DNA from 2 places in the Sphingobium sp. TomTYG75 genome. Region 1 is predicted to be linked to the other one. Evidence: predicted binding sites of a transcription regulator. Region 1 holds the regulator's gene; the other holds the start of a gene.
What was found. The regulator LexA, encoded in region 1, represses DNA repair genes until DNA is damaged. The targets are predictions, from matches to a motif close to GTTCCNCNCTTGTTCT.
Positions count from the first base shown of each region.

Region 2: ACYU81_RS07460 (MmcB family DNA repair protein) is a predicted target of LexA. The motif match lies at 2,310-2,325, and genes of this name have one in related genera.

Region 1 is NZ_BSRE01000001.1:2,283,676-2,288,085, reverse strand. It holds gene trpC (indole-3-glycerol phosphate synthase TrpC) at 1-82, shown strand, start outside; gene moaC (cyclic pyranopterin monophosphate synthase MoaC) at 79-549, shown strand; gene ACYU81_RS11595 (molybdopterin molybdotransferase MoeA) at 546-1,724, shown strand; gene ACYU81_RS11590 (hypothetical protein) at 1,779-1,931, opposite strand; gene lexA (transcriptional repressor LexA) at 2,084-2,755, shown strand; gene ACYU81_RS11580 (ComEC/Rec2 family competence protein) at 2,716-4,410, opposite strand, start outside.
Region 2 is NZ_BSRE01000001.1:1,469,230-1,473,639, forward strand. It holds gene ACYU81_RS07445 (SCO family protein) at 1-571, opposite strand, end outside; gene ACYU81_RS07450 (ankyrin repeat domain-containing protein) at 618-1,241, shown strand; gene ACYU81_RS07455 (hypothetical protein) at 1,531-1,764, shown strand; gene ACYU81_RS07460 (MmcB family DNA repair protein) at 1,789-2,280, opposite strand; gene ACYU81_RS07465 (cell wall hydrolase) at 2,390-3,037, opposite strand; gene ACYU81_RS07470 (DUF1491 family protein) at 3,219-3,557, opposite strand; gene ACYU81_RS07475 (PaaI family thioesterase) at 3,547-4,086, opposite strand; gene ACYU81_RS07480 (PTS sugar transporter subunit IIA) at 4,004-4,410, opposite strand, start outside.

The DNA of each region.
Region 1 (4,410 bases):
CCGCTGCTTCCTGGTGGGCGAAAGCCTGATGCGCCAGCCCGATGTCGAAGCCGCTACCCACGCTCTACTTACCGGCGAATGAGCAAGCTCACCCATCTTGATGAGGACGGATCGGCCCATATGGTCGATGTTTCCGCCAAGGCCGTGACCGCCCGTGAAGCCATCGCCACCGGCCACATCGCTATGAGTGCCAAAGCTGCGGCCGCCATCGCTCAGGGTCTGGTGAAGAAAGGCGATGTTCTGGCCGTAGCGCGCGTAGCAGGCATCATGGCGGCAAAGCGTACCGCCGACCTCATCCCCCTCTGTCATCCCATCGCCCTGACCTCTGTTACGATCGACTTCGATCTGGAAACAGAGGGCGTCACCGTGACCGCTACCGCCAGAAGCGCGGGCCAAACCGGCGTTGAGATGGAAGCACTTACCGCTACCTCTGCCACGCTGCTGACCATCTACGACATGGCAAAGGCGCTCGATAAGGGCATGATCATCGGCAATGTCCGGTTGCTCGCAAAGTCGGGTGGCAAGTCGGGCGACTGGCGCGCCGAATGAGCCTGCTCCCGGTCGCGGAGGCTCAGGCGCGCCTGCTTGCGTTGGGCCGCCGCTTGCCGGAAGAGGACGCCCCGGTTTCCCACTGTGCAGGCCGATGGCTCGCAAGGGACATCTTTGCTCTGCGCGATCAGCCTTGGGCGGATCTATCGGCCATGGACGGTTACGCCATTCGTGCGGCAGAATGGCCTGGCCCTTGGCGCCTAACCGCTGAAAGCACGGCGGGCGGCTCCCTTCACTCTGCTTTGGCTCCGGGGGAATGCTGCCGCATCTTCACCGGCGCACCACTGCCGCCCGGCGCCGATACCGTCCTGATCCAGGAAGATGCGCAGCTGGACGGCCAGCTCGTGCATCCCCTCGGCTCTCCATTACCCACAGGACGAAATGTGCGCCCGGCGGCAAGCGACTTTGGCGCAAATCATCTATTGCTCCCTGCCGGTGCCGCATTGGGTCCCGCGCAGATTGCTCTCGCCGTTCTTGGGGGCCACGGAACCCTCCCGGTCGGCGCCCGTCCGCGCGTTGCCCTGATCTCTACCGGCAATGAACTCGTTCCCCCTGGAGCGCCCACGCCCTCTGGCCGCTTGCCATCCTCCAACGCGCCCATGCTGGCGGCCATGCTAGGTCAGGCAGGCGCGGAGGTGATCGACGTCGGCATCGTTCCCGACGATCTCGACGCAATGGTCCGGTCGCTCAAAGAAGCCGTCGGCGCCGACATCATCGTCTCGACTGGAGGCGCCTCGGTTGGCGATCACGACTTGGTGAGGCCAGCTTTCCAGGCGGCAGGCGGCACTCTGGATTTCTGGAAGATTCGCATGCGCCCCGGCAAGCCGCTCATGGCGGGAAAGCTGGGTGACACTCTATTCCTCGGCCTTCCCGGCAACCCGGTGTCCGCCTTCGTGACAGCGACGCTGTTCCTGCTGCCGCTCGTCCGGCACATGGCCGGAGCCGCCAGCCCGCTCCCGCGTACAATGATCGCGGAACTCGCGGCCCCACTTCCAGCGACAGGAGAGCGCGACGACTATCTTCGCGCCTACCTCACTGGTGCTGGGTTGGTCTCGGTTACCTCGCAGGACAGCGCCGCTACCGCAGCCCTGGCTCAAGCGGACTGCCTGATCCTTCGACCGGCCAACTCACTCCCGGCTGCCGTAGGCGACAAGGTAACCATCGTTCCGCTCTGACAATGAGAAAGGGGCCGCAAAGCGGCCCCTCCCCTTGATCCAACCAAACGTAGATCAGCGCTGCTGCTTGCTGTGATCGCTCTTGTCCTTGCGGCTTTCGCCCATTTGACCCTGGCGATTTTCCTGCTGCTGCTGACGCCCGCCCTGGCTTGAGCGGTCACCACCTTGCTGGCGGCGCTGTTTGTCCTGATCGTTCTGGTTCGCCATCTTACTCTCCTATTCACCCTCTTTGGGAAGGCCGCTACTGAACGGCTGTGACGCGGGTCCGTTCCTTTCGTTACGCTTGGCGCAACCCTGCTTGACTTGCCTCCTTACGTTTCCTATGCGTTCTCCATCCGTTCCATGGAGGATAAGTCGGCATGCTGACGCCCAAGCAACAGGAATTGCTCAGCTTCATTCAAACTCGGCTCGAGGAAGGCGGGGTTTCGCCTTCGTTTGAGGAGATGAAGGAAGCGCTCGATCTTCGATCGAAATCCGGGATTCACCGGTTGATTAATGCGCTGGAAGAACGCGGATTCATCCGCCGCCTGCCAAATCGGGCACGAGCACTGGAGGTTTTGAAACTTCCTGAAGCGATGCATCGCGCTCCTAAGGTCGCAGCGACACCCAAACCGCAACTGTCGGCCAAGCCCCCGGTCGCAGCCAATGACGTGATCGACATCCCCCTTCACGGGCGGATTGCCGCAGGCGTTCCGATCGAAGCCATGGAAGGACAGAATATGCTGTCCGTTCCTGCGGCTCTACTGGGTGCCGGAGACCATTATGCTCTTGAGGTTTCGGGCGATTCGATGATCGATGCGGGCATCCTCGACGGCGACTTTGCACTGATCCAGCGCACTGAAGTCGCGCGCGAGGGGCAAATCGTGGTCGCACTGATCGAGGATAGCGAGGCGACGCTGAAATATTATCATCGCCAGGGACCTAAGGTCAGGCTCGATCCGGCCAACAATGCTTATGAGCCGCAAATCTACGATTCGCAGCAGGTGCGCATTCAAGGAAAGCTGGCTGGTCTGCTGCGACGGTACAACTGATCGGATCGGCGGCGAGCCGGAAGATAGGAAGGCCGGGCGACCCACGGATGTGCGTCGCCCACTGTTTTCCCGGTTCGCACGGTTCCTCCATCAAGATCGATTGCCAGCCCGCCGGTATGTGCCAACAACCGCCGGTCGGCTTTCAGCCAGCGGGGCCGACACCATGGCGGCAGGCGGCGGTCAGCGATAACGATGTCGGCGCGCGCGCAATCGCGTGCCAGGATGTCCTTGGGTACGACAACCCCGCTTCTCGTCACCAATAGCTGCCATATGCGCCCTCCTCCGGTTAGGGCCACCATGCACAAGTCCATGGAACAACGCGCCTCGGGCAAGTCTGCAAGAGCGCCCAGCGGACCTCCATAGCCTGCACTCTCTGCAATCATATCGCGGACATAGTCTCCGGCCCGTTCGCGCAGAATAGCCATGCCGCCGTCTTGCCCGCGAACGGCCACATGGCGCCCATCCGCTGTAACCAGAATGTCGGGGGGCGAACTCATCATAATAATGGCCATCCCCAGCGTCACGGGGACCATTCCCGCCCACCGCCAAGCGCTTCGCCACAGCAGGCACCAAAGGCCGCCCAGCACGATGATCCCGAAAATCACGTTGGACACCGAGGGCGCAGTGACGATCGCCCAAGGACTTGCCGCCACCCAATGCGCGATCAGCAACAGCACGTCGAGCGCGCGGGAGGTCAGCCACCAGGCTGGAGCACCCAGACCGGCAACATCCAGCAGCAGGGCCAACGCTTCCAACGGCATGACGACAAAGGTCGTCAGGGGAATAGCCACAAGGTTTGCAAAAGCGCCTATCATCCCGGCCTTGTGAAAGTGGAACAACGCGATCGGCGCCAGAACCATTTCCACCGCAAAGCCGGAGAGAAGCAGGACGGCAAGGTGGCGACCCAGTCGCCGAAGCGCTGGCTCGTCACGGGATGCCGCGAACGCCCGAAAGCGGTGATGTTCGCCCAAGGCAACAATAGCGATAACTGCGGCGAAACTCATCTGGAAGCTTGGCCCCGCCAGCGCCTCTGGCCATGCCAACAGAACCACCAGTGCACCGGCGGCTATCAGCCGCAAGGTGATGGCTTCGCGCCCAAGCGCAAGCCCTCCCAGCACCAGCAGTGCCGCGACGCAGGATCGAACCGTCGGCACTTCCGCGCCCGTCAGCAAAGTATATCCCAGGCCCGCCAGCGCACCACCGGCCGCAGCGATCAGCATCAACGGCCAGTCCAACGCCGCACGTCGGCTGAGTGCCATGATCCGCATCAGCAGGAAAATGACCGCGCCGATGAGGGCGGTGACGTGCAACCCGCTGATCGAGAGCAGATGGGCAAGACCGCTGCGGCGCATCGCGTCGGCGTCCGCCTCGCTGATCGCGCCCTGATCCCCCGTCGCCAGCGCTGCGGCGATCCCCGCTCCGTCGCCATTTGCATTCTTCAATATATGCGCGAAAAGACGATTGCGCAGAGGCGGCGCCTCCGTTGATGGTCGTAGCACGACGATGGGCTTGAGCGCGCGTCCTGTTGCCCCAATCCCCTGAAAATAAGCGCGACGCGAAAAATCATAGCTGCCGGGCAGGCTCGCTTCGGCAGGAGGCATCAACCGGGCGCGAAAGCGAATGATGGCACCTTTGCCAACCCCTGCGGGTAGGTC
Region 2 (4,410 bases), 810 kb from region 1:
CTAGCGCCACGGGCTGGCCGTCCGGCCCAAACAAATAGGGCGTGCGTGTGTGGCTGACCAGATACTCGCTGTCGCCCTTCACTGGTTCCTTATTAGCGATGACGACGAAATCCTTTTCCACCTTGGCGATTTCCTCGGGCGTGCCGGTCAGTCCAATCAGCTTGGGGTGAAACGCCGCCACATAAGTCTTCAGCACCGCAGGCGTGTCACGCTCCGGATCGACGCTGATGAAGATCGGCTGCACCTTCGCCGCCCGCTTCGCATCCGCCTTCTCGAACTGCGAAAAGCCCTGCATGATATGCTGCAAATCCAGCGGACAGACGTCAGGGCAATAGCTGTAGCCGAAATAGACCAGCCGGTACTTGCCCTTGAAATCGTCCCACCGCACCTTCTTCCCATCTTGGTCGGTCAGGGTGAAGGGCGCGCCGATCCGCGCCCCGGCGAGATCGCCGCGCGTCCCTTCCATCTCGCTTGATGCATTGCCGCCAGCACCCATATTGCAGGCGGCCAGCAGGGCGGTGAACGGCAGGATGAGGGAACGGATCGCTTTGTTCATGGCGCCGCCAGCCATGCCCTGCTATGGGCGCTATTGCAAATGCCAACGGGGCTTAAGGACGATGATGAAGGCTTTTCCGGCTTGGATAGGCGCAGCGCGCGCGGCGGCTCTGGCACTCGCGCTGCTGTCGCCAGTCGCGGCGCAGGCGCAATTTTCGGACAGCTATAATTTCCTGAAGGCGGTCAAGGACGCCGACGGGCAGAAGGTCACCGACCTCATCCAGAAGCCAGGATCGACCGTCATCAACAGCCGCGACGTCACCAGCGGCGAAACCGCGCTGCACCTCGTCATCGCCCGTCGCGACAATACCTGGCTGTCCTTCCTGCTCGCCAAAGGTGCCAATCCCAACCTTGCCGACAATCGGGGCAATACCCCGCTCATGAACGCGGTGCAGGCCCGGTTCGAGGACGGGGTCCGCACATTGCTCGCGGGCGGCGCACAGATCGACAAGACCAATGGCAGCGGCGAAACCCCGCTGATCCGCGCGGTGCAGATACGAGACATCGGACTCGTCCGCCTGCTTGTTGCTCAAGGGGCGAATGCGGACAAGCGCGACACGATCGCTGGCATGTCCGCGCGCGACTATGCGGAACGGGATGCGCGCACCTCCGGAATTGTCGAGGTGTTGGCGGCATCAAAGCCGAAGGCCGCGCCTTCTGGGCCGGTGCAGGGTCCAACCTTCTAGGACGACCGGGTTAGACGCCTTCCTTGCGCCTGCTTTCGGGAATTGTGCCCCATATCGCGCTTACCTAACCCCGTTCGGGCTGTCCGAACGAGTCACTTGCCTCGTTCGAATGTCGAAGCCCTTTCCGTGTTCTGAAAAGAAGGGGAGCCCTTCGACAAGCTCACGGCGAACGGAGCGCTTTTCATTGGAGGCACGACGCTCCGGTCTCACGTCAAGCATGCCATGCCTTGTCTCACGCCCTCTGCCTTCCCATCTCCTTTATATCATCCCAAGCCCGGAGAGGCAGGTTATGGAGCGCAAGAACGACATCGAGAAAGCCTGGGAACAGGCCCTCGGCAATATCTTCCAGCCCTATACGCATGCACCGCATGAAACGAAGAAGGCGCTGGAGTCATTTCATACCGGACTGAACAACAGCAGCTATGACATACGCCGCCACATGGCGCGGACAGCAGCGCGGCAGGGATCGACGGCGCTCCACCGATTCCTGGCCGATGAATATTGGGGTACGCGCCCCCGCTGACGCCTCATGGTGGATGTCCTTACGTCACCATCCCAGTTCGGCGGCATGATCGGGATCGGCCAATGCAGTCAGCCGCCGTGCCGCCCGCCGTGCAAAGCGCAGGGTCTCCGCTTTCCGTCGTGCCGCCGCGAGCGGTTCCACGGGCGCAGGCCGCAGCAATTCGGCATCATATTGATCCGCGACGATCAGGCCCGTACGCGCTGGCCATAAAGCCTCGCTGTCGAACAACGACAGGTCAAAGCCGGAAGGCACCGCCCAGAAGAAGCGATCGCAATAATCGAGATAGTCCGGCCATTTCATGTCACCCAGCAGGTCGGCGCGGCTGCACTTGATCTCGACGATGCTGATCCGCCCCGCGCTGTCCAGCGCCATAATGTCAGCCCGGCGGCCATTGGGCAGCGGCACTTCCAATATCCCGCTCATATCATGGCGAAAAAACAGCCGCAGCGTGCCACGCGCTACGGCCAGCGCCGTACCATCGGTCAGGGGAGAGCAATCCCGATCGGGGGCGGGCATGGAAGAAACCGGACTCATGCCCATATCTTAGAACAAGAAGGGAACAAAAGAAAAGGCCGATTCAGTTTCCTGAACCGGCCCGCTGTCCTTGTGATGTGCGACCCGAGGATCAGCGATAGAAAATATGATTGTCGATCGAGGCCAGTTGGCGCTTGCCCCAGCTCGGCGACACGCGGCGGGCATGGAAAAACAGGGCGCCTTCGGCCTTGCTGTTCCAGCTGTCCTGCATTGCGATCTGCGCGATCGCGACAGCATTGCGCCAGCTTTCGCTGGCCATCGGGATTGCCGGCATACCACGGCCACGGACAAAGCTGAATTGGCCCGGCTGATAGACGACGCCGCACAGGCTGCTGGCGAAACGGCCCGACTTCACGCGATTGATGATGACGCGGGCAACGGCCAGCTGGCCTTCCAGGCTCTCGCCCTTCGATTCGAAATATACCGCGCCAGCCAGGCATTTCATGTCGCTGTCCAGGTCTTCGGCTGCACCCTGTGCATCGACCAGAGCGGACAGATTGTCGGCACGCACATCGGCGCTATTGGAAAGATCGGCCAGCGGCTGGGCGACTTCGCGCGGCGCGGCAAAAATAACAGCGGGCTTGGAAGCCGCCGGAGCTGCATTCAGCTCTTGATTCCCGGCAAGGGATACGACCGAAGGAGCGACTTCGCTAGCGCTCGACATGTCGGCCGCCGTAACCGCGACGGTGGCGGTCAGGGCAAATGCCGCGGCAGTCGCGGCCTTCAAACGAAAACTCATTACAACTCAGAAACATGCGGTTCTTGGCCAGGGACGTCGGGAAAAACCCCATCACATAATCGACGTCAGGCCGCCCCCCGTCTGCGTGTTTACCTCGCCCGCCCCCCACGGGCGAATTTGGCAACCTGCGCGTTAAGCGTTGGGTGGGGCCAGTGCCTTTCCATCTGTTCAGAGTCAACGATCAACAGATCGTTTCAGCGGCGAACCGTTCCGCATCCGCGATATCGAGTTCCACGACCCACAGATCGGGGTCTGATCTGCGACGCCTCGCTATATATTGATTGAGGGACTCGGTTCCCTCATCCGGCGCGGGTCCGCAACGCTCCAACCTATATCCACCGGCAAAGTCGGAAACCCGTTCGAACAGGCCCATAGCCTGCCCTCTTTCAGCGGTTTCGATAAGGATTGCGCCGCTAATCTCGTCACCCTTGACCAGTACCGTGGCGAATCCGCCTGCCCCGGCCGCGCGCCTTACCAGCACGCCAACCAGCATCGCGCTGGTCAGCCGGTCAGCCTGCATAGCCCGGCAGCGAAGACAGCGGGAATTGTGACCGCATGAAGGTGCCCGTTCCCCGGCCTACCTCTTCGCCGTCCATGTCGATCAGGCTCGCTTCGGCGACGAACACCCGCCGCTTCCCGCTGATCCACCGCCCTTCGGCCCGAATCCGGCCCGGCCCGATCGGGCGAGTGAACAGCAGGTTGAAGGCGGTCGTCAGCAGGAATCGATCGCTGACAAGGCTGTTCGCCGCATAAAAGGCGGCATCGTCCATCATCTTGAAATAGACGGTGCCATGAACCGCGCCCGCCGCGTGGAACTGTTCTTCATCGACATCGAACTCGATGATCGACCGGCCGGCCTCGGGAATCGTCAGCTCCGACCGGAACATCCGGTTGATCGGCGCGGAACGGTAGAGATTCTCCAGCGCACGGAAATGCGCCGCCTCGCCGCTCGGCGCGCCGTCCACCTCAGGCGGCGTCACGCGCTTCGCCACCGGCCAGCAGCGCGTGCAGCGCCTCCGCCGACTTCGCGCCACGCAGCCGGGCGACATGCCCCTCATCGCGCAGATAGCGCGACACGCGGGCCAGCGTTTTCAGATGTTCCGCGCCGCTATCGACCGGCGACAGCAGGGCGAAGACAATGTCGACCGGCGCATCATCGACCGCGTCGAAGGCAATCGGGGGATTGAGCAGGACGACGACGCCCCTCATCCGGTCCAGACCGGGAATCTTCGCATGCGGGATGGCGACTCCGCCGCCAAAGCCGGTCGACCCCAGTCGCTCGCGCTCGAAAAGCGCTTCCGATACCGCGCTCGCGTTCAGACAATAGGCGGACGCCGCCAGTTGCGCGATTTTCTGGAACAGCGGCTTCTTGC